DNA from 3 places in the Pseudoduganella sp. jia 12 genome. Region 1 is predicted to be linked to each of the others. Evidence: riboswitches for the same ligand, from Rfam matches in the RefSeq annotation. Region 1 holds a riboswitch; each other region holds the start of a gene.
The links. A riboswitch is a leader RNA that binds a small molecule or an ion and turns the genes downstream of it on or off. The one in region 1 is predicted to bind cobalamin.
Positions count from the first base shown of each region.

Region 2: it holds a riboswitch for cobalamin, as region 1 does, so the genes downstream of both, ACY65G_RS30155 (TonB-dependent receptor domain-containing protein) here and ACY65G_RS08325 (energy-coupling factor ABC transporter permease) in region 1, are expected to answer to the same signal.
Region 3: it holds a riboswitch for cobalamin, as region 1 does, so the genes downstream of both, ACY65G_RS19970 (TonB-dependent receptor) here and ACY65G_RS08325 (energy-coupling factor ABC transporter permease) in region 1, are expected to answer to the same signal.

Region 1 covers NZ_JBUXKP010000003.1:499,642-507,475, forward strand. The annotation lists gene cobM (precorrin-4 C(11)-methyltransferase) at 1-351, opposite strand, end outside; gene ACY65G_RS08310 (energy-coupling factor ABC transporter ATP-binding protein) at 348-1,214, opposite strand; gene ACY65G_RS08315 (CbiQ family ECF transporter T component) at 1,211-1,984, opposite strand; gene ACY65G_RS08320 (energy-coupling factor ABC transporter substrate-binding protein) at 1,978-2,289, opposite strand; gene ACY65G_RS08325 (energy-coupling factor ABC transporter permease) at 2,286-2,966, opposite strand; cobalamin riboswitch at 3,080-3,289, opposite strand; gene ACY65G_RS08330 (VWA domain-containing protein) at 3,349-4,662, opposite strand; gene ACY65G_RS08335 (TadE/TadG family type IV pilus assembly protein) at 4,662-5,267, opposite strand; gene ACY65G_RS08340 (TadE/TadG family type IV pilus assembly protein) at 5,276-5,740, opposite strand; gene ACY65G_RS08345 (sensor histidine kinase) at 5,878-7,539, shown strand; gene ACY65G_RS08350 (response regulator) at 7,592-7,834, shown strand, end outside.
Region 2 covers NZ_JBUXKP010000024.1:1,850-9,683, forward strand. The annotation lists gene ACY65G_RS30125 (phosphoethanolamine transferase) at 1-1,008, opposite strand, end outside; gene ACY65G_RS30130 (sensor histidine kinase) at 1,087-2,379, opposite strand; gene ACY65G_RS30135 (response regulator transcription factor) at 2,372-3,055, opposite strand; gene cobT (nicotinate-nucleotide--dimethylbenzimidazole phosphoribosyltransferase) at 3,097-4,128, shown strand; gene ACY65G_RS30145 (adenosylcobinamide-GDP ribazoletransferase) at 4,131-4,895, shown strand; gene ACY65G_RS30150 (histidine phosphatase family protein) at 4,886-5,443, shown strand; cobalamin riboswitch at 5,465-5,697, shown strand; gene ACY65G_RS30155 (TonB-dependent receptor domain-containing protein) at 5,769-7,622, shown strand; gene ACY65G_RS30160 (FecCD family ABC transporter permease) at 7,695-7,834, shown strand, end outside.
Region 3 covers NZ_JBUXKP010000009.1:53,237-61,070, reverse strand. The annotation lists gene ACY65G_RS19990 (hypothetical protein) at 202-681, shown strand; gene ACY65G_RS19985 (hypothetical protein) at 773-1,234, shown strand; gene ACY65G_RS19980 (nuclear transport factor 2 family protein) at 1,245-1,895, shown strand; gene ACY65G_RS19975 (TonB-dependent receptor domain-containing protein) at 2,121-4,181, shown strand; cobalamin riboswitch at 4,284-4,507, shown strand; gene ACY65G_RS19970 (TonB-dependent receptor) at 4,638-6,671, shown strand; gene ACY65G_RS19965 (hypothetical protein) at 6,799-7,266, shown strand; gene ACY65G_RS19960 (alpha/beta hydrolase) at 7,607-7,834, shown strand, end outside.

The DNA of each region.
Region 1 (7,834 bases):
CGATACGCCCGGTACCACGGCCCACTCGATGCCGGCCGCGCCCAGCGGGCGGGCCAGCTCGATCAGTGCACCGTACAGGCCGGGGTCGCCTGTCTGCAGCCGCACCACCGTGCGGTGCAGGGCCGCCTGTTCGATGAGCCAGGCCGTCATCTCTTCCAGCGTCATGTCCTTCGAATCGCGGATCGTGCATCCAGGCGGCGCATACAGCGTGACGGCGCGGTCGACCAGCGAACCGGCGAACAGCACGGCGCCCGCGTCGCCAAGCAGCCGGCGGCCCTTGACGGTGAGGAGTTCCGGGTCGCCCGGGCCGGCGCCGACAAACCATACCTTGCCGGGGTTTTCAACTGTCATTCGGTGTTCTCCAGGAAGTTCGATGCAGCGGGCAGCCTGCGCAGCGCCTCCAGCAATGACGGCACGCTGCGCGGCGCCGGGGCGGCCGGCAGCAGGCCGCGCGCCGCCAGCTGGGCATGCAGCGCAAAGGCCAGCGGCACGCGGTGGCCGGCGGCGTGCAGCAGTTCGGCGCGTGCCGCCAGATGGTCCGCGGGCGCGGAGGCGATGCAGCGGCCGGCGGCCAGCAGATGGATATCGTCGGCCCACGCGAACGCGAAATCGACGTCGTGGGTGGTGAGCAGCACGGTCACGCCGCGCGCGACGAGACGGTCCAGCAGCGCCGCCAGGTCGGCCTGCATCGGCGCGTCGAGCCCGGCCATCGGCTCGTCGAGCAGCAGCACTTCCGGCTCCATCGCCAGCACGCCGGCGATGCACACGCGCTTCTTCTGGCCAAAGCTCAGGTGGTGCACGGCGCGGCCCGCGTAGCCGCGCAGGCCCACGGCATCGAGCGCCGCATCGACGCGGGCGGCCACCGTGGCGGCATCCAGGCCCAGGTTCAGCGGCCCGAACGACACGTCCTCGCCCACGTGCGCGGCGAACAGCTGGCGCTCCGGATCCTGGAACACGAGGCCCACGCGGCGGCGCAAGGCGGCCAGCGCGGCGCGGTTGTGCCCGACAGGCTGGCCGTCGCAGCGCAACTGCCCGGCGCCCGGCCGCAGCAGGCCGTTCAGGTGGCGCAGCACGGTGGATTTGCCGGCCCCGTTCGCGCCGAGCAGCGCATGGCGCCGGCCGCGGCCGAGCGCCAGCGTGCAGCCGCGCAGGCCGGTACCGCCATCCGGATAGAGGTGGTCGACGCCGACCAGTTCAAGCACGGGATGCGTCATTGCCAGTGGTCTCCCGTGGCCAGGGCGACGAGCAGGACACCGGCCAGCAGGGCCTGCGTATTCTGGCGCCGCGCCTGGGGGAACACGGCCGGCAGGAAGCGCAGCGTGCCGGTGTACGAGCGCGCATCCGCGGCAGCCTGCAATGCCGCCGCCCGCAGCCATACCTGCTGGGCGACGTGGCCGGCCAGCAGCCCGGTCGAGCGCCATGCCTGTCGCCATGTTTGCAGCCATCCCCCGCGCCATCCATGGCGCGAGCCCCGATAGCCCAGGCGCGCACGCTGCGCCTCGACACCATCGTCCCAGGCACGGCGCAGCACGAACAGCATGCGGTAGCACAGCGCCATCAGGTCGAGCAGCATTTCCGGCGTGCGCAGGCGGCGCAGCAGCGACAGCAGGTCCGGCAGCGGCGTGGTCAGTACGAAGCCCAGCAGCGCGGCCAGCACGGCCAGCGCGCGCAGGCCCGCGTGCGCCGCCACCGGCACCATCGCACCGTTCCAGTGCCAGCCGCCATGGGCGTCGGGCCCGACCGGCAAGGTGACACATGCCAGCAGCAGGAAGCCGAGTGGCGCCAGCGCGGCCGTCAGCCACGTGCGCAGCGGCACGCGCGCCCCCAGCAGCGCAGCGAGGACGAGCAACAGCGCCAGCATGGCCAGCGTGCCGGGCCGCTGCGCGATCCATGCGGCGGCGATGCCCGCGACCGCGAACAGCGCCTTGGCCGACGGGGCAACGCCGCGCCAGCGGCTCGCGTAGGCAGCCGTTTCGATCAGCATCGGCGATCGTCATCCGGTTCGTTGCGCGCGGCGCGGGCACGCTCGCGCCCGACCGACAGGCCGAGCCAGTAGCCGATCACGCCGGCGCCGATCGCCGCCTGCAGGGCGAACAGCAGCGACGCGATTTCACCGCTGGCCGGCTCGAACAGGGGCTCGAACCACGGCTCATAGCCCGGCGCGATCGTGCCGATGGCGTCTTTCGCCAGGTCGTCGGCCCCGCCGAACGCCGCGCCGCCGGCCAGCCACAGGGGCAATGCCGAAAGCAGCACGATCGCTGTCCACGCCATCCACGTGCGCGGCCTCATGGCCGCCCTCCGGTACGGTGAGCGAACACGGGTGCCGCGCGCTGTTCATGGCCGTCGAACCGGGCGATGGCGTTCACCACGAGCACCGTCAGCAGGCCTTCGCTGATGGCGATGGGCACCTGGGTCAGCGCGAAAATGCCGGCGAACCTGGCCAGCGAAGCGGCGATGCCGCCCACCGGATCGGGAAACGCCCAGGCCAGCTGCAGCGACGTGGTGGCATACGTGGCCAGGTCGCCAATACACGCGGCCGCGAACACGGCAACGGCGCGCGACATGCCCAGTGCGGCAACCATGCGGAACACGCCGTACGCGACGAAGGGACCGACCACGGCCATCGAAAAGACATTGGCGCCCAGCGTGGTCACGCCACCGTGGGCCAGCAGCAGTGCCTGGAACAGCAGCACCACGAAGCCGACGGGCACCATCGCGGCGGGGCCGAACAGCAGCGCGCCGAGCCCCACGCCGGTGGGATGCGAGCAGCTGCCCGTGACGGATGGCAGCTTGAGCGCGGAAAGCAGGAATGCGAATGCGGCGGCGACGCCGAACAGCATGCGCCGTTCGGGATGCAGGCGCAGGCCGCGCGCCATCGCACGCAGGCCCACGGCCAGGAAACAGGCGGAGACGGCCGACCAGCCCAGCGCGTGAGCAGGCGGCAGGAACCCTTCCATGATATGCATTCGAAACCTCCCGTCGAATGGTCCATTGGAGCACCTGCGGGAGATGAAAAGACGGTCGAGACGGGACCGGGCACGGCGCCGCTTCGACAGCGGCTTCCCGTCACCCCGGGGAATGGTGCTGACTTGCATGGGCCGGTATTCTGGCTCGCCGTCATCCTTCATCCGCGCCTTCCCGCGAGCGATCGCAGTGGCTGATTGGCGGAATCCGTCAGGCTTACAGCAGCGGGGGCTGCACCGGAATGGCCGCGCGTGGCGGCTTCACCGGTTTCCCGTTTAACGCCCTCCCCGAACGGAAAGAGCGCACCCAAGCGCGCATGGTAACCGAAATGCATTGCCGTGGCATAGCAATTTTGCTGCGCCGCCACGCGCGCACCCGACAGCCTTACTTGGAAATGCGCAGGATGGCCGACGCCAGCTTCGTAAAGCACGGCGTCAGGTCGGCCTCCGTGGCCGCGTAGCAGTACATGCCGACGGGCTTGGCCGCGTTGTAGCAGCGTGACGGGCCATCTGCCACGTTGGCCATGCATTTGAGCACGGCTTCGCCCGTTTCGTTGTCGGCGTTTTTCTCCTTCAGCGCGGCGCCCATGCCGAGCGTGAACACGAAAGTGCCGTCGTCGCGCGCCTTGGCCGCCACGGCTTCCGCGAGGTTGCGGGCGGCGCGGTTCACGTTCTGCTTGAACATCGTGGAACTGCCGATATCTTCCGTTACCACGCGAGGCGCCGTGGCCTGCACGGCCCATTCCTTTGAAGCCGTATCGATGGCGTTGTAGTACCTCGGCAGCTTCTTCAAGGTATTCCATGCGCTGCCTTCCAGCTTGCAGGCATTGCTGACGAAATCGTACTGGGTGTCCAGTCGCAGCATCGCCTGCCCGACCGAATCGACGACGCCGGGTTTGTTGCAGTTACCGAAAGGCAGGTTGACGCCGAACGACGTGGGGGCGCCATCCGAGAAGAACACGATCACGCGCAGGCTGGAACGGTTGGCGGTCGGGATCGCGTTCAGGTCGTCGCGCGCACGGCGCATGCCTTCGAACGACGAGGTGCCCCCTTCAAACTGAAAGGCCGTAATCGTCGACAGCATCGCATCGCGCCGGAAGCCGCGACCAGACTTGGCGATCGGATAATCCAGGATGGCGCCGGAGGAAAAGTGCACCATGCCGACCCGGTCCTGCGTGACGTTGAACTTGTTCAGGAAGCTCCTGGCGGAGGAGCGGACAGCCGCCTGCACATCGACCAGCGACCCCGACGTATCGACGACGAACGCCATGTCCAGGTCCCTGCGGATCGTCTGCGCATAGGCCACCGGCGTCAGCGACTCGAAGCCCATGATCCGCATGATCGACACGGGCATCGGTGCCTCGGCCTTCACGTCGATCGTCACTTCGCCCGCGTTGAATGCGACCGTGGTATCCAGCAGCGTTGGTTTCGACATCAGGTAATTGGCCGGGATGTTCGCTTCGAAGAACTCCCTTGCCGCTTTCACCGCGCTGGCCTCCTGGTCCGCCTTGTTGTCCCCGGCCGTCACGGCGCGCGCCCCGGCCAGCGCCGCCGAGTCGACGGCCGCGTTCAGGCGCGCCTTGACCAGGTAGGCCAGGCCCGCATCGACGGCGAGGCCGGCCACGGCCAGCAGCACCATCATTCCCAGCGCGACCATGATGGCGACGGCGCCGCGTTGCCGTTTCAGGAGTGGAGTCATCAGAATATCGTCATCGAATACAGGTCGGGGCCGAAGGTGGGCACGTTGAAGCTGCCGGTCATCAGCATGTCGAAGTCGTAGAACGTCTCGACCACGTACACCACTTCGCCGTCGTCCAGCTGGCCCTTCATGATGTCGGTGGCTGGCCGCGAACTGCTGCTGATGCCGGCACATGCGGTGGTCCCCCAATCGGTGCACTTGTAGGCCTTGCTGGCCGGCGCGTAGTTGCTGGCGATGAAGCCCAGCTTGCGCACCGTGTCGTTCCAGCGATACTGGTCAAGGACCACGCTGGTCGACACGTTGTTCTTGACCACGCCCATCACGCGGGTGATGTACACCATGCCGCGCCGGTTCACGTCCAGCGGCGGCGCGCTGGCCATCAGCGCGTGGATGATCTGCTGGCTGTCCGTCTCCAGCGTCATGTTGCCGCGTGCGACCAGGTTGGCGCCTTCGCGGCCGATGTTCACCATGATGATGTTGGCCTGCAGCGCACGGGCCGCGTCGATCATGCAGAACAGCAGCAACAGCAGCATCGGCAGGATCAGCGCAAATTCGACGGCGGCGACGCCGCGCTGTCGCCGCCGCGATGTCATCGGGGTACGCATGTGCGGTATCACTCGAAGGCCTCGTTGCGCATCGTTGCCGCCACGGCGAACCTGTATTTGCCGTCCTTGAACGCACTGGAAACGAACGGCGTCGTCACCTTCCACGTGCAGTCGAGCTTGAGCACGATGATGCTGCCGGCGGTGCCGAACATGGCGTTGCCGTAATTGGCGGCCTGGTACTCCTTGCCATTGACGTGGATGATGGGCGCCACCTTCTCGTACATGCCGAACGAGCTGTCGCGGATCTTCTCGATGACGGCGGCGTAGCGCTGCTGGCTGGCCGTGTTCGGGTCCAGGTCTTTCTGGCCGGTGATCGCATAGCGCGCGCCTTCGCGCACCGCGTATTGCATCGTCAGCGTCACGAAGAACATGAACCCGAACTCGACCAATGCCAGCAAGACAAGGAGGAAGACCGGCATGACGAACGCCATTTCGACGAGTGTGGCGCCAGATTGACGGCGTTTGATGAACATTTGGAAACTTTGGCCGTTGGAGTGGGTTGTATGCGGTAAGCTTGAGATTCTACAATGCAACTTTCCTTTCGGCAGCGTTCGATCGCCGGAGAAACACGCCGCTGTCGGGCCAGAACAACGAAGAATGATTTAAAGGCATGCACGAAGAGACATTGCGGGAATCCACGACGATCCTGCCTCCCTCGCGCCCAGCCGCACCCGACGCCGAAGCGTGGATGGTGTTCGGCATGCGGGTGCTCCTTGCCGTTTCCGCACTGCTGACGCTGTACATCGGCCCGAGCGACCTCATCGCCAATGGCAGCTGGACCTGGCTGTTCTTCCATGCCTATGTGCTGCACAGCCTGGTCCTGCTCGCCGTGGCGCGGATGCGCGCAGGCTTCTGGCACGGCCCGGTCATCTACTGGGTCGATATCGGCTGGTATGGCCTGATGATCTATGCCACGGGCGGCACGCCGAGCCCGTTTTTTTCGTTCTTCTTCTTTGCGATCCTTGCCGCTTCGTTCCGCCGCGGCTTCGACGATGGCGCCCGGCTGACGCTGGGTTCGGCCGCCATGGTGACGATCGCCGTGCTGGCCGCGCAGGGCCTGGCATCCATCCAGCTGCTGCTGCTGCGCGCCACGTTCGTGCTCGGGCTGGGCTACATGATCGCCTACTGGGCCGGCCTCGCCATCGACCAGCGGCGCCGCCTGTCGCTGTTGCGCGACGTGAGCCGGCTATCCAATCCCCGCTTCGGCGTGCAGCACACGCTCGATTCGCTGATGGAGAAGATCCTGCGCTTCTATGGCGGCACCACGTGCGTGCTGCTGATGCAGGATGGCGCAGGCCGCTGGACGCTCAATACCGTGCACCACCCTGCCGCCGGGCGCCCGGTAAGCCGCAGCAGCATGCGCGAAGACGCGGTGCGCCCGCTGCTCGCGCTGGGCGGCGCCGGAACGGTGCTGTACCACGGCGCGCCGGCGCGCGCCGAACGCCTGGCCGCCGGCGAGCGCGGCTGGAGCGACATCGATCCGGATGCGGGCGCCGGCATTGCCGACCTGCTCGACACCGCCGCCTTCATCAGCGCCGCGCTGCCGTTGCGCAAGGGTGCCGGCCGCATCTTCGTCACCGCGCCGCGCCGCCTGCGCCGCACCGACGCCACGTTCCTGAACCATATCGTGCAGCAGGCGTTTCCCGTGATCGAAACCATCGACCTGCTGGACCGGCTGGCATCGGAAGCGGCCTTTCGCGAGCGCCAGACCATCGCGCGCGACCTGCACGACAGCACGATCCAGCCGTACATCGGCCTGCGCAACGCGGTGGCCGCCATCCGCAACGGGGCCGGCGACGACAATGCCGTGACACCGGAACTGGACCACCTGCTGGCGATGTGCACCGAAGTGATCGGCGACATGCGCCAGTTCGCGCACCGCTTCCGCAACGGCCGGCAGGAAGAGCCGGAACTGCTGATCGCGCTGCGCCGCCACCTCGCCAAGGTGCGCTCGTTCTTCGACGTGGACGTGACGCTCGATGCGCAGCATGCGCCGCTGATCAGCGACCGCATGGCGGCCGAGGTGTTCCAGGTCGTCAGCGAAGGCATCAGCAATATCTGCAAGCACACGCACGCGCGCCACGCCCATGTGCGCATGGGGCAGGACGCGAACCAGCTGGCGATCGACATCACCAATCCGGTCGATGGCGCCGCACCGTGCGCGCCCTTCCTCCCCGTATCGCTGGCAGAGCGCGTGTATGCGCTGGGCGGACAGGTGGCCGTGGAGCCCGCCGCGGGCCAGACCGCGGTCCGCGTACGCATGCCGCTGTGATCGCGACCGATATCGCGCCCGACAACACCATGAAAAGAACAATGGAGGACACATGACCATCCGCATCATGCTGGTCGACGACCACAAGACCATGCTGTGGGGCCTGGAGCGCCTGATCCAGGCCGAGGCCCCCGCCTTCGCGCTGGTGGCTTCCGCCAGCGACGCGCAGGAAGCCACGGCGCTGTGCGCGCTGCACACGCCCGACATCGTGCTGCTCGACCTGGACCTGAAGGGCAGCAGCTCGCTCGACATCCTGCCCGCGCTGGTGGCCAACAGCGTGACGAAAGTGGTGATC
Region 2 (7,834 bases), on a different contig from region 1:
ATAACGCACCCGGTCGCAGGCGCCCTTGCAGCCGGAATTATTGTCACGCCAGAGAACGTCGAAGCCGGCATGCTGCAGCACGTCCAGCAACCCTTCCCGGTTGCTTGCCTTGTCGGCCGTGTAGCCATCGCGGCCGAGATTGGAAAATACGCAAGGCACCGACACCGCTGTCGCCGTGCCGCATGAACCCACATCGCGGAAATTGACGAGGCCAGCTTGCGCCGACAGGTGCGGATTCGTCTGGCGGCCATAGCCATTCAGCGAAAAATTCATTGCCCGCGCGGTTTCGCCCACGACGAGAATCGTCACCGTTCGCCTGCCCGGCATTGCCCATTTGATGCCGCGGCTCGCATCCGTGCCCAGTGGTGCGATCACGGCCGGCGTCGCCCATTTGCGCTTCAGGTAGCCGTGCGTTGCCTGGAACATATTGGTGGGCGTCAGCAGGAAACGCAGCTCGCGGTGCTCGCGCACGGCTGGCGCCAGCGTCTTGAAAAGCAGTATCAGCAGCCCGGCAATCGCCAGCAACGACAGCGCGACTGTGCCCAGCTTCAGCAGCAGATCGCGCCGCACCGGCAAAAATCGCAACGGCAGCCGCCATACCAGCAGCGAAGGCAGGACACCCAGCAGCGTGACAGTCTGCAGCATCTGCCAGCTCAGCAGCTCCTGCGCTTCCCGGGAATCCGTCTCCACCACGTTCTGCACCATCGACGCGTCGATCGCCACCCCGTACCGGCTCATGAAATACGACGCCGCCGAGGCACCGAGGAACAATGCAATCAATACCGGCTTGATGACAAACCGAAAATTGACCAGCGTAAGCACCGCATTGAACAGCAATACAAGGGCGACGAACGCGCCGGCGTAAACCGGCAGGTTGCCGAGCCTGATTCCGCCTGTGGCGGAAAAAAACGTTTTCCAGAAGCTGCCGTTATAGGCCAGAACCAGGAAGGTCGAAGCGCACAGCGTCAGCATGGGGGCGCCGATGCGCGGCAGCGTGGAATTTTTCACCGTTGAAACTCCGGAATCGAAGCATCAACGATATCGCGTGGCAAGTAAACGTCGCGTCAAGCACCGGTTAAGCACGGGTTAACGCACAGCGGAGCCTTCATGGGAAACAGGGCTGGCCTGTACGGCGCCATCGGGAAACCTGATTTCAATGCAACTCCCTGCCGCCACTTCCCTGAGCAGGAGCGTTGCACCAAGATGGGCGCAGATACGCTGCACGAGCCCCAGCCCCAGGCCGGTGCCCGACGAGCCCCGCGCATCGGCGGGAATCGGCTCGTTACGCAGGCGCGCCCGGGCTGCCGGCGGCAAGCCCGGGCCAGTATCCTCGACGATCACGCTGCGCCCTTCCAGCCGCACTTCAACGTGCCCCTGCTCCGTGTACTGGCAGGCGTTGCGCACCAGGTTGCCGATTGCCGCCAGCACCAGTTCGCGCACGCCATGCAGGACAAAGTCTTCGCCACCGCCATAGCGCAGCTGGACAGGGCGGGCGGCGACGAGCCCCTGGTTTTGCGAAACCTCCTCCAGCGCCAACGCCTGCGCCTCCATGCGAGACCACTCCAGCCGTTCCGGCGAACGCGCGAGCCGCAAGAGCATGGACGTGACGTCGCTGGCATTGCGCGCGGCACGGTAGATCCGTTCGGCCGGCGCATGCAGCACCGGATCGTGCCCGGTCTGCGCCAGCAATACCTCGGCTGCGCCGGCGATCACCGTCAGCGGCGTGCGCAGTTCGTGGCTGACATCGCCGGTGAAGAAGCGCTCGCGGTCAAGGAACTGCTTCAGCTCCGCCGTGTGGCCGGCGATCGTGCGCGACAGCAGCCCCAGTTCATCACCGCGCTCCTGCAACGGCAATTGCGCCGCGCGCGCATCCACGGCTTCGGCCAGTTCGACGATCGGGTTGACGATGCGATTGCCCAGGAAGCGGCCCAGTATCACGGCGAAGCCCATGAAACCCAGGAACGCCACCGCGAACATCGAATAGACCACCAGCTCGATCTTTTCATAGGCGCTGTCGTGGTCGACCACGGCGAACTCGCCTTCCGCGTTCCGGCCCTTCAGCACATGCAGGTCGACGCCATCGACCGTTACTTCATGCACGCCTTCCTCCAGGAGCCGCAAGGAACGGGGAATACCCGCCTCGACGTGGTAGCTGAGGCCCGCCGGCATCTCCACCGGCAAGTCGCCCGCATGGCGCGGACCGGCCCAGGCGGCTACCTCTTCCAGGCGCTCGTCGACAAGGCGCACCTCGATGCCCTCGACGGCCAGCGCGGCGATCACCGCGAACAATATCGACGACACGGTGGCAAACGTCAGGTACGCCCGCGTGATGCGCCTGCGCAGCGATTCCTTCCTTTGCAGCGGATCCTGTTTACCCATCGGCTGCCACGAGCTTGTAGCCGATCTTCGAGATCGTGTGCAGCATCGGGTGGGGGAATGGCTTGTCCAACGCCTGCCGCAGGGCGTGGATATGCACGCGCAACGCATCGGTATCGGGCGGATTATCGCCCCACACCTCGTTCAGTACCTGCTCGCGCGACACCACTTTCGGCGCCTCCCGCATCAGCAGCCGCAGGATCGTGTAGCCGGTTTTCGTTAGCGCCAGCGGTCGGCCGGCGCGTTTCGCCTCGAACGTTTCGGTGTTGAAGGTAAGGTCGCCGAACGCCAGCACGGCGTTCGCGGCATGCGTGCCCTTGGCCCGCCGCACCAGCGCCTTCAGACGCACCTCCAGTTCGACCAGGGAAAACGGCTTGACGAGGTAATCGTCGGCGCCGCTGTCGAAGCCGGCCACCTTGTCTTCCAGCGTGTCGCGCGCGGTCAGCATCAGCACCGGCATGTCCTTGCGCAGCTCACCGCGCAGCTTCTGGCACAGTTCAAGACCGTTCAGGCCGGGCAGCATCACATCCAGCACCACCGCGTCGTATTCGTGCTGGGCGGCCAGCGCCAGCCCGCCGTAGCCATTGGCCGCCGAATCGAGCACATGCCCTTTTGGCTCAAGAAAGCCATACAGGTTGGCAACGATGTCCGGGTTGTCTTCAATGATGAGGATGCGCATCGCCCCATTATAATTCGCGCTTTCCCATCGGACCGCCTCCCATGAACCTGCCCCACATCGCTTCCACGGCCGATGCCGAGCTGGCAGCACGCCTCGCGCACGCCATCGACAACAAGACCAAGCCGCCGGGCAGCCTGGGCATGCTGGAAATACTGGCGCGCCAGGTCGGCCTCGTCCAGCGTACCACGGCGCCGGCGATCGACGCGCCGGCCATCCTGGTCTTCGCGGGCGACCATGGCGTGGTGGCCGAAGGCATTTCCGCCTTCCCGCAGGACGTGACATGGCAGATGGTCGAGAACTTCCTGGCCGGCGGCGCCGCCATCAATGTGTTCGCGGAGCAGACCGGCTGCATGCTGCAAATCGTCGATGCCGGCGTGGCGCACGACTTCGGCCCCCGCGCCGGCCTCGTGGACCGCAAGATAGCCCACGGCACCCGCAATTTCGCGGTGGAGCCGGCGATGACGGCCGAACAGTGCACCCAGGCGCTCGCGCATGGCGCGGCACTTGTCGACGAGCTGCCGGGCAACGTGATCGGCTTCGGCGAAATGGGCATCGGCAATACCACGGCCGCGGCCGCGCTGATGCACAAGCTGACCGGCATCCCGGCCGCAGCGTGCGTGGGCGCCGGTACCGGCCTGACGCCGGAAGGCGTGCTGCACAAGGCGCGCGTCATCGAAGCGGCCACCGCACGCCATGCGGGCGTGACGGCACCGCTGGAAGTGCTGGCCACTTTCGGTGGTTTTGAAATCGCCATGATGGCCGGTGCCATGCTGCGCGCGGCCGAACGCCGCATGGTGCTGCTGATCGACGGCTTCATCGTCACCAGCGCCCTGCTCGTGGCCGCGCGGCTGCAGCCGGCCATCATCGATTACTGCGTGTTCGCCCACTGCTCCAACGAGAACGGCCACCGGCAAATGCTCGAAGCGCTGGGCGGCAAGCCGCTGCTGCAGCTCGACCTGCGCCTGGGCGAAGGCACCGGCAGCGCGCTGGCCCTGCCGCTGCTGCACGCCGCCGTCAATTTCCTGAACCGCATGGCCACGTTCGCCTCGGCCCAGGTCAGCGAGAAGAGCTAAACATGCTGCAGGTGCGGCTGTTCTTCATCGCGCTGCAGTTTTTCACGCGCCTGCCCATCCCGCGCTGGGTGGGCTTCGAGCCGCACTGGCTGCACCACGCCTCGCGTTACTTCCCACTGGTCGGCCTCGTCGTCGGCGTCATCGTGGCGGCCATCTACTGGGCCGCCGCGCAGGTGCTGCCGCCGGCGATCGCCGTGCTGCTCTCCACCGCGGCCGGCATCTATCTCACCGGCGCCTTCCATGAAGACGGCTTCGCCGATACGTGCGACGGCATGGGTGGCGGCCTGACGCGCGAACGGGCGCTGGAAATCATGAAGGATTCGCGGATCGGCGCCTACGGCGCGATCGGCATCATCCTGCTGCTGGCCATCAAATGCGCCGCGCTGGCACATCTGCCACCGCTCGCGACGGTCGCTGCTTTATGTGTCGCGCATCCGCTGTCCCGGCTGATGGCGGCAAGCCTGATCTGGCGCATGGACTATGCCCGCACCGAGGGCAAGGCCAAGCCGATGGCGCAACAGATGACCGGCACGGAGTTCACCATTGCCACGCTGAGCTGCGTGCCGGCCGTGGTGGCGGCAAATGCCCTGGGCTGGCTCGACTGGCGCGGCATCGCCCTCGGCATCGTGGCGATGGTGTTCGTCACGCTGTGGTTTGCCCGCAAGCTGCGCCAACGGCTTGGCGGCTACACGGGCGACTGCCTCGGTGCGGTCCAGCAGATGGCCGAAGCGGCGTTTTACCTGTGCGTGCTGGCGCGATGGAGCTGATCCTCGTGCGCCATCCGCGCCCGGTCGTGGCCGACGGCATCTGCTACGGCCGCAGCGACCTGCCGGCCGATCCGGACGAGCTGGCGCGCGTGCATGCGGCCCTCCGTGCCGGCGGCCTGCCGGGAGATGCACCCGTCTTTTCCAGCCCCCTGCATCGCTGTGCCGATCTTGCCCGGCTGCTGTCGGCCAGCGTGATCTTCGACGCCAACCTGGCCGAGATGGATTTCGGCAGTTGGGAAGGGCGCAGCTGGAACGATGTCCCGCGCGCCGATGTCGACGCCTGGGCGGCCGACCTGCTCCACTACCGGCCCGGCGGTGGCGAGACCGTGTTCGAGGTGGCCCTGCGCGTTGCGGCCGCGCTCGATGCGATACGGCGGCACGGCGCCGAGCGCGCCATCGTCATCTGCCATGCCGGCACCATGCGCCTGCTTGCCGCGCTGGCCGACGGCACGCCGGCCGGGCAGGCCGCGCTTGCCGCCGCCTCGAAGGCGCATCGCATCGGCTACGGCGAAACCCTCCGCCTGGAGCTTCACCGAATCTTTTCGTGATACGGGCCTTTGCGCGATACCTTATAATTGCGCGGTTTTGGTGCCCGCGTTCGAGTCCTCGAGCGCAGTTAAACGGGAAATACGAAGCCCGATCCGCTGATCGGCCAACGTATGCTGCCCCCGCAACGGTAAGCAGGCAGCCGCGCGCGAACTTCGCAGCGGCAGCCGTCCGCGACAACCACTGTGCAAACGCATGGGAAGGTCGGACGGTGATGCCCGCCAGCCCGGATACCGGCCAAACCAGGTGGAGCCACGCACGGCGTGCGACTCTGTTCAATCCGGCCTGCGGGGACGTTGGCCGGTTGCTACTTTACAAAGATTTGCCATGACCTCTTCCGTAGCATCCCAGGCGGCGCTCGCGTCGCTGGCGCTCGCCATTGCCGCGCCGGCCGCCCACGCCCAGGCCACCGCCATCGATTCGATCATCGTCACCGCCACCCGCACCCCGCAGCTGGCCAGCGAAGTGATCAGCGATACCGTCACGATCACGGCCGAGCAGATCGCCAACTCCGGCGCAGGCTCCATCACCGAACTGCTGCAGCGCCAGCGCGGCCTCGAAGTCACCCGCAACGGCGGCCCCGGCGCCGCATCGAACGTATTCATCCGCGGCGCCAACGGCAACCAGAGCGTGGTGCTGGTGGACGGCATCCGCATCGCCTCCGCCTCGACCGGCTCGGCCAGCTGGAACGGCATTCCGCTGTCGGCCATCGACCGTATCGAGATCGTGTACGGCCCGCTGTCCACGCTGTACGGTGCCGACGCGATCGGCGGCGTGATCCAGCTGTTCACGAAAAAGGGCGAAGGCGCACCTTCCATTTCCGCTTCGGTTGGCGGCGGCAGCGACAAGACGTTCGCGGCCGATGCCGCGGTATCCGGCGGCACGAACCAGTTGAGCTACGCGTTCTCCGTCTCGAAGGAACGTTCGGACGGCTTCTCCGCCACGCGCCGGCCCAGTTCCAGCTTCGATCCGGACGACGACGGCTACGACCGCAAGAGCGCAGCCGGCCAGGTGGCCTACAAGCTGGCTCCCGGCCATGAGCTGGGCGCCATGTTCCTGTACACCGATACCGAATCGGACTACGACAGCGCGAACTTCGATGCCTACAGCACGCAGAAGGTGAGCAATGTGGGCATCTATGCCCGCAACCAGCTCTTGCCCTTCTGGACGATGCTGGTGCAGGCGTCGCAGTCGCGCGACAAGTCCGGTTCGTTCTATGACGTGGGCCCGTTCGGCTCCAGCCAGATCGACACCACGACCAGCACGTTCACGCTGCAGAACGATTTCCGCATCGGCAGCGACAACCTGCAAGTGCTGTACGAACACCGCAAGGAAGAACTCGACGGCTCGACGGCCGCCCTGAACCGCGCGCGCCACACCAACGCGTTCGCCGCCAACTACAGCCTGAAGCGCGGCGCGCACCTGGCCAACGTGGGCGTGCGTCACGATAACAACTCGGAATACGGCTCGAAGACCACCGGCTCGATCGGCTACGGCTACCGCTTCACCAGCGCGCTGCGCGCCGAAGCCAGCTTCGCCACCAGCTTCCGTGCACCGTCGTTCAACGAACTGTATTACCCGGGCTACGGAAACAAGGACAACAAGCCGGAGGAAGGCCGCAATGCCGAAGCGGGCCTGCGCTACGACGACGGCAGCACGAAGCTGGCCGCCGTCTACTACCACAACAAGCTGGACAACCTGCTGCTGAACACCAGCCCGTGCCCCTTCCCCGATACGACGGAACAGAAGTACCAGTATGGTTGCGCCTACAACATCAACAAGGCGCTGCTGGAAGGCGTGTCGCTGTCGGCCGAGCGCCAGATGGGCAACCTGCTGCTGATCGCGAATGCCGACTTCCAGGACCCGAAGGACGAGACCACCGGCAAGCGCCTGCAGCGCCGCGCCAAGCGTCACGCCAACTTCGTGGCCGAGTACGACATGGGCGCGGTGCGCGGCGGCGTGGAGTTCCAGCTGTCTTCCGGCCGCTACGACGACGCGGCCAACCGCAACCGTCTGCCGGGCTACGGCACGGTGAACCTGTATGGCACGTACCGCTTCAACCAGGACTGGTCGGCGCTGGTACGCTGGAACAACGTGGGCGACAAGGATTACGAGCTGGCCCGCTATTACCAGACCGGCGGCTCGAACGTGTTCGCCGCGCTGCGCTACGGCTTCAAGTAATTCCCGTATCAAACCAGTAGTGCTAAGCTGCCGGGCGCGTCGATGCGCCCGGCGCTTCATCCACAGGCAGACATGCATCCACTTTCCGCCCACCTGCGTTACCGCACCGGCGTGGTCACCGCCGCCCTGCTGCTGGCGTCGATCGCCAGCCTGCTGTTCGCGGGCGTCACGGGCTCCGTTGCCATACCGTTCGCCGACCTGCCCGGCGCGCT
Region 3 (7,834 bases), on a different contig from region 1:
GGCGCCGTCTCCCGGGCAACCCGACGTTTCGCCAACGCGTCCACAGTGAACGCGGCCGCCGCACGGTGTGGCAATCGCGCTGCTGTCGTCGTGACGATCATGGCGACAGTTGTTGCCAACGTCGAAAAGGAGGAATACGATCCTTGTACGTAGCGGTCCGCCTGATCCATGTGTCCCGCATATCCCTGGAGGGTAAATGCCATGAAGGTGAATCTGCCTTTCGTCCCGCCCGGGGGCGGGGGACTCGAGCCCGGCGACCTGTTCATCTTCCATGATGTGAACGATGAGGCGGCACGGCCGAGCTACGCGCTGGCCTTTGAACCGAGCCCTTATATCCTGTCGGCGCTCATCCTCGATGGCCCCAAGGCTGGCGAGCGCTTCAGGGTCTACGATTTCGACGCTCCCAAGCTCGCCGATGACGTGACGCTCGAATTGCCGAGGTGCTCGGGCTCGTGGTCATTGCGGTTGGATACCGACATCCCGATCAACGTCTGCGTGGGGCAGGGAAGGGCGTACTTCGTTGTCTACCTGAACGACCAGTTCTGGTGGATCGATGTGGAATCGGGCATGCGCAGCGACTCGCCAACGCGGCGCTTCTTTACGTCACGGTGGCGTCTCACGGCCACTGGCCATCCGCTGCCATATGTCGAATACGGCAGCGATCGCGTACTGCCCGCCTGAAGCACCGATATACGTTCCGGCCGTCGACAGCGCGCATTGCAACCGGTTTATCCTCGTTCGCTCGCAGGCCCATGACATGTGGAGGTAGCACATGAAGTTGAAACTGCCGTTCGTCCAGACCACCACTCACAGGCTGCAGGGCGGCGACCTCTTCCTGTTCGACGGCCCCGAGCACCTGGGTTATGCAGTGGCTACGCAGTTTAACGGGTTCGTTTTGTCCGCACTCATCCTCGAGGGTCCGCAGATAGGCGATCTCGGCAAGATCTACCCCTTCGACGACCTGCAGGTCCAGGCCGATGCCGTGCTGGATCTGTCGCCGTCTCCGGAAGACTGGTCCAGGTCATGGCGGCCTGCCATTCCGATCAGCGTTTGCCTGGCCGATGACAAAGCCTATTTCGTCGGTTGCATGATCGGCACTCGCCTATGGGTGGAAGTCGACACGGGCCTGCGCGTGGAGCCACGAAATGGCGGGCGCTTCGTATCGAAATGGAGCCTGCGCAACGCCGAGGAAGCGCTGCCGTTCTTTGAAAGCGTATCCGCACGCGTCGACTAAGGAGTCTTCCATGCGCCGCCGTTCTTTCATCGTAGTGGCCTGTGCTTCGGCATGCGCCATTGCCCAACCCGTCGCACCGGTCCTCACGCTGGCGGTGCTCGTGAAGACGCTGGGCGAGGCGGGCGAGGCGCTGTCGAAAATCGTCAAGGGCGTGCGCGATCTCGCCGAAGCCGGTGTCGACTCCTACAGCTTTGTCTCCGCCGTGCGCGATCGCGACAGGTTGAAGCGCCTCAGCGTGCAAGTCGCGGGCCTGACATCGGATTCGAACAAGATCGTGCTGGATTCACTGACGAGCTACATCAGTCACGTCGAAGGCCCGCCAGGCCAGCACAAGGACGCGCGGTTGCAGCTGCTCTGGCGCAAGGCTGCCGACAATTTCAAGGTGGTACTGCAAACCGTGCTGGGCTTGCTGAAGGACTTGAACGAAGAGAAAAGCGATCTCGTTCTCCAGCCGGTCTTCCTCTCCCTGAACGAAACGTTGAGCTCCCGCTCGCGCCTTCTCGCACAACTCGAAACGCTGCCGCCTCCGACCTCCCGCGAAGACATCCGTTTGCTCAAGGAAGCGCGTGACGCCTACCGCGTGCTGAGTGAGCGCACCCGCGAGCTGATCGCGCAACTCAACATCTATATTTCGCGGATCGGCAATACGACGGCTCCTTGAACGAACCGCATTCCTGTCCCGTTTGGCGCCCCTGTGCGCGCGGCGTGACCCATCCGTTCCGCCGGGGCAGGTGCCGCGGCATTCGCTACGTCCGGACAGATCGCGGCCCGGCGGCATTGCCACACTTTGACAAACTTTTCCGATAGTAAATGAGTATCATTCTCGTTTGCTGCCGTCGAGCAGCATCGAGAAGCTGCCCATCGTCAATCTGAAAAGTCTGGATCCATGCGTCGTCAAGAAAAAACCAACAAGCACGTCACCCGCACACCCATCGCCGTCGCCATTCCCCTGCTGTTCGCCAGCGCGAGCACCCTGGCGCACCAGGCCACCGAGCAGCAACTGGCCACCGTCGTCGTTACCGCCTCGGGCTACGAGCAGAACATCCGCGATGCCGCCGCCTCGATCACCGTCATCACCGGCAGCGAGATCGCCAAGCGTTCGTACACCGACCTGGCCGACGTGCTGAAGTTCGTTCCGGGCGTCTCCGTGCGGGGCACCGGTACCGAGCAATCCATTTCGATCCGCGGCATGGGCAATGCCTACACGCTGTTCCTCATCGATGGCCGGCCGGCGCAGGGCGGCGACACGTTCGAGTTCAACGGCGGCGGCAGCGGCCAGCAGCTGTCGTTCATGCCGCCGCTCGACATGATCGAGCGCGTCGAAGTCATTCGCGGCCCGGCATCCGGCCTGTACGGCTCCGACGCGATGGGCGGCGTGATCAACATCATCACGAAGAAGGTTTCGAACACGTGGAAGGGCGCCGTCACGGCCGAATACGTGCATCCCGACGGCAGCAACGACGTCAACGGCGAGGCCTACAACACGAGCTTCATCCTGAACGGTCCGCTCGTCGACGATGTGCTGGGCATCCAGCTGTCGGGCGGCTTCCGCGGCACCAACGAGGGCAGCGCCGTGCAGTTCGGCGACACCACCACGGGCGATGCCGACTACAAGCAGCGCAACATCGGCGCCAAGGTCACGTGGAAAGCCGATGGCCGCAACACGCTGACAGCCGGCGGCAGCCGCACCGACACCGACCGCTGGCGCAACCCGGGCCGCTCGCTGGCCGCCACGGCGGCCGCGAGCTACCAGGGCTCGACGAAGGACAATCTGTTCCTGGCGCACGATGGCCGCTACGGCAAGTTCAGCGCGAGCACTTACCTGAACTACGACTCGGCCAGCAATCCGACCACCCGCACCAGCGCGCCCAGCGGCGTGGCGCGCGGCATCGACTTCGATACGCTGACCTTGAACAGCCAGGGTACCTGGCAGGCCAGCGACGCGCACACGGTGACCGGCGGCTTCACCTACAAGAACGAACAGCTCGAGGACGGCGCCACCAGCGCCGTGAACGTACACAACGCCGCCAACGATGCCTTCGTCAGCATGGAGCGCTACCAGCTTTCCGCGTTCGCGGAAGACGAATGGCGGCTGCGCGACAGCCTGGCGCTGACCACGAGCGTGCGCTACGACTACAACGAGCAGTATGCCGGCCACTGGAGCCCGAAGGCCTACCTGGTGTACCGCGCCAGCGACGCGCTGACCGTCAAGGGCGGCGCCATCACCGGATACAAGGCCCCGTCGCTGCGCAACTCGGCGCCCGACTTCTCCGCCACGTCGCGTGGTGGCGTCAGCATCGGCAATCCGGACCTGAAGCCAGAAACGAGCGTCAGCTACGAATTCGGCCTGGACTACGAACGTACCGACCTGGGCCTGAAGGCCAGCGCCGTGGTGTATCGCACCGATTTCGACGACAAGATCACGCGCTCGGCGGACTTCCTGTGCCGGCCGAACGTGCCGTGCTTCCATGGCGGCCTGGAATATCCGGCCCATCAATACGGCTACAAGCAGACGATCAACGTGGACAAGGCGCGGATCCGCGGCGCGGAAATCGCGCTGGATTATCGCTTCACGAACAGCCTGTCGGCGCGCGCCAACTACACGCTGACCGATTCCGAGCAGCTGACGGGCGCCAGCAAGGGCAGCCCGCTGAGCGACCAGCCCAAGCATGCCGCGAACCTGGGCCTGAACTACGACCATTCGCGCGGTACGAGCCTGTGGGCGCAGGCCGCCTATACCGGCAAATTCATCAGCACCGACCTGGCCACGGGCGCGGCCACGTCGCAGAGCTACACGCTCGTCGACATGGGGATCGTGCATCGCCTGAAGCGGAACCTGGCGCTGAAGTTCGGCATCTACAACCTGGCCGACAAGGAAGTCGCCAACAGCTCGAACGGCTATGTGGACGGGCGCCGTTACGCCACGGCCGTGAACTACGCGTTCTGAACTCCTGCCGGCGCAGCGAGGCGCCCAGCCTTGTATTGCGGCGTCTTCCGATCGCATGGCGTTTCGCGAAGGCGCTGGCAACCACTCATCCTTGCCTGTAGAATCCGCTCTCGAGTGAACGGTGTCCCGCCATCGACCGATGGCGGGGTGAAACGGGAAGCCGGTGACGTGCGGGATAACCATCCCCGCCAGTCCGGCGCAGCCCCCGCTGCTGTGAGCCTGACGAACCGGTTCGACGCCACTGCACTGGGCATACCAGCGCGGGAAGGCAGGGGCCGGGGAGGATGACGGCAAGCCAGAAGACCGGCCGGTCACGACAAGAACGCGGGGCCCGGGGTGCGGCCTTGCCATCGACCGTTTTGTTTTCCCGTGTTGTCCGACCAGCCCGAGGCGTATGCCCGCGCGGCGCGCACGCACGGTTATTGCCGCGTCATTCACTTCATGAAAATCCTTCCGATGAAAACCGGGCTCCTGCCTGTCGCCCTTGCAGTCATGTCCTTTGCTGCCCATGCGGACGATCCGCCATTCCAGCGTGTGCTGGTGGAGGCATCGCGTATCAGCCAGCTCGGCGAGGCCGATTCGGCCGCTGCAGGCACGGTCACGCAGAGCCAGCTGCAAGCTCGCACCACCTACCGTCCCGGCGAACTGCTGGAGGCCACCCCGGGCCTCGTGGTCAGCCAGCACAGCGGCGAGGGCAAGGCGAACCAGTTCTACCTGCGCGGCTTCAATCTCGATCACGGTACCGACCTGCGCACGACCGTCGACGGCATGCCGGTCAACCAGCGCAGCCATGCGCACGGGCAGGGCTGGACCGACCTGAATTTCGTGATCCCTGAACTGGCCGGCCGGCTCGACTACAAGAAGGGCCCATATTCGGCGTCATCGGGAGACTTCGCTTCGGCGGGAGCCACCGAACTCACGTATGTCAACCGGCTCACGTCCGGCATCGCCAACGTCACGGCCGGCCAGAACGGCTACGCCCGAGTGATGATCGCCGCGTCGCCGGATGTCGGCGACGGCAACCTGCTGTACGGGCTGGAGACGATGCACAACGACGGTCCGTTCACCCGTGGCGACAACTACCGCAAGATAAACGGCGTACTGCGCTATAGCGAAGGCTTCGAGAACAACGGCTTTTCCATCACCGCGATGGTGTACCGCGCCAGATGGAACGCCACCGACCAGATCCCGCAGCGCGCCGTCGACAACGGCACGCTGGGCCGCTTCGATGCGATCGACGCCACCGACGGCGGCAGCGCACACCGCTACAGTCTGTCCGGCAAATGGCAGCGCAGCGACGACGACAGCAGCGCGAAAGTCTCCGCGTACATGATCGCGAACCGCCTGGAACTGTTCTCGAACTTCACGTACTTCCTGGACGACCCGGTCAACGGCGACCAGTTCGCGCAGCCGGACCGCCGCGTCACCTCCGGCATCGACGCCAGCTATTCTTGGCACCACCATGGCGGCGACATCGCTTCCACCACCACCGTCGGACTCGCCGCGCAGAACGACAACATCCATAACGGCCTTTACCGCACGAAAGCGCGCCAGGTGATCGGCACGACCCGCCAGGACCACATCGTCGAAACCAGCGGTGCCGTCTACCTGGAAAACCAGGCCCGCTGGAGCCCTGTGTTCCGCACGGTGGCCGGACTGCGGGCGGACCGCTACCGGTTCGACGTCCACGGCGACAACGCCGTCAACGCCGGCACTACCAGCGACAACATCGTCTCGCCCAGCCTCAGCCTCGTGTTCGGGCCATGGGCGCGGACGGAGTTCTATGTCAACGCCGGCACGGGCTTCCACAGCAACGACGCGCGCGGCACGGTGATCGCGGTGGATCCGAAAAACGGCGAGCCGGCCGACCGTGTCACGCCGCTGGCACGCACGAAAGGGCTGGACCTGGGCGTGCGCAGCGAGTGGATCCGCGGTCTGCAAACATCGCTGTCGCTGTACCGCCTGGACATGGATTCCGAACTGCTGTTCGTCGGCGATGCGGGCACCACGGAGGCGGGGCGGCCGAGCCGCCGCCATGGCATCGAGTTCTCGAACTACTACAAGCCCGTGAAATGGTTGTCGCTGGACGCTGATCTCGCGTACGCGCGGGCGCGCTTCCGCGATGCCGACCCAGCGGGCGACCGCATCCCCGGCGCGGTGGAAGGCGTGGCGCAGTTCGCGGCGACCGTCACACCGGCAGGGCCCTGGTCCGGCGCGCTGCGCCTGCGCTGGTTCGGCCCGCGCCCACTGGTCGAGGACGACAGCGTGCGCTCGAAAGCCACGACCACGCTGAACGGCCGCATCGGCTACCGCATCGGCAAGGCGACCCACGTCGAACTGGAAGGGTTCAACCTGGCCAACCGGCGCGCATCGGCGATCGATTATTTCTACGAGTCGCGGCTGGCAGGGGAAGTCGAAGCGGTGGAAGACATCCATTTCCACCCGGTCGAATCGCGATCGTTCCGGGTGTCGCTGACTCACAGGTTCTGATGGCACAGGTCCTGAACGACACAGGGTTCGCAGCCCCCCGCACCAGGGTGACACGACCGCACGATTGCGGGATGCGGGGTGCCGCGAACCGCTGTAAGCTCGGCCGTTTCATCGTAACGGAGAAACCATGAGCAAGCCAGCAAAGCTGACCACCCGCCTGGCCGCCACGATCGTGGCGTGCGCGGCGGCACTGGGCGTATCCGGCATGGCCGGCGCCAGCGCGGACACGTCGCCCGGGCCCGGCGGCGTGTATCGCCTGAAACCCGGCATCTATGTCGCCGCCGGGTCATCCTGCGAGTCGCCTGCCAACGCCGCCATCCGGCAATACGACGGCAAGGGTTTGAGCACGGCACATACGCGAGCTTGCAAGGCTGTCGTCAAGTCGCGCAAGCGCGGCAACGATACGGTCACCTACACGGTCGACCAGAGCTGCATCGATGCGGGCGCCGGCCCCGGCAAGCGCTTCACGCAGCGCCAGAAGGTGAAGGTGGATGATGCGCTGGCCTTCACGCAAACGATCGGCCGCGACAGCACCGCCTATCGCTACTGCCCGGTCGATGCGCTGCCTGCCGGCTTGCGCAAGGCCGTGCGCTGAGCGATCGGAAACAAGGTATTCGCGGTGGTTTTTGGTAGCGTTATCTAGACAAGTAGCCTTGTTTCTGCCCTATTCGTACCAAAACTGCCAATCACTTTTTTGTCGGAACCGATATCGAAAATATCATATCGGTGACGTTTCCACCCGCCGGCTATAACTGTTCCTCGCTCTGTGACAACGTTTTCAGCATAAGCGCGCCGACCCAGGACGATTCCAGGGCGCGTGTGCCTTCTTTGCAACATTGTCACTAACATCGCCGTACCATAAATGTTTGCGCTATCTTTGAGGGCGGCACGTGCATTGCGGCGTGCCTGACCAATTAAAAAAACAGGAGATAGCGATGAACGGGAAACAGTTACAAGGGCAGGCCGCGACTTTGCGCGCAACGGGACGGGCTGCCGGCGCATTGGCGATTGCATGGGCGCTGGCGTCCCCCGTAATGGCGCAGAACGACAGGATGGTGCCGATTCCGGTGCCGCAGCAGCCGGAGGCGATCGTGCTGGGTACCGGCCCGCTGCCCGGTGCGACCGCGTCCGAAAGCTGGCACACCCAGTATGGCAGCACGTTC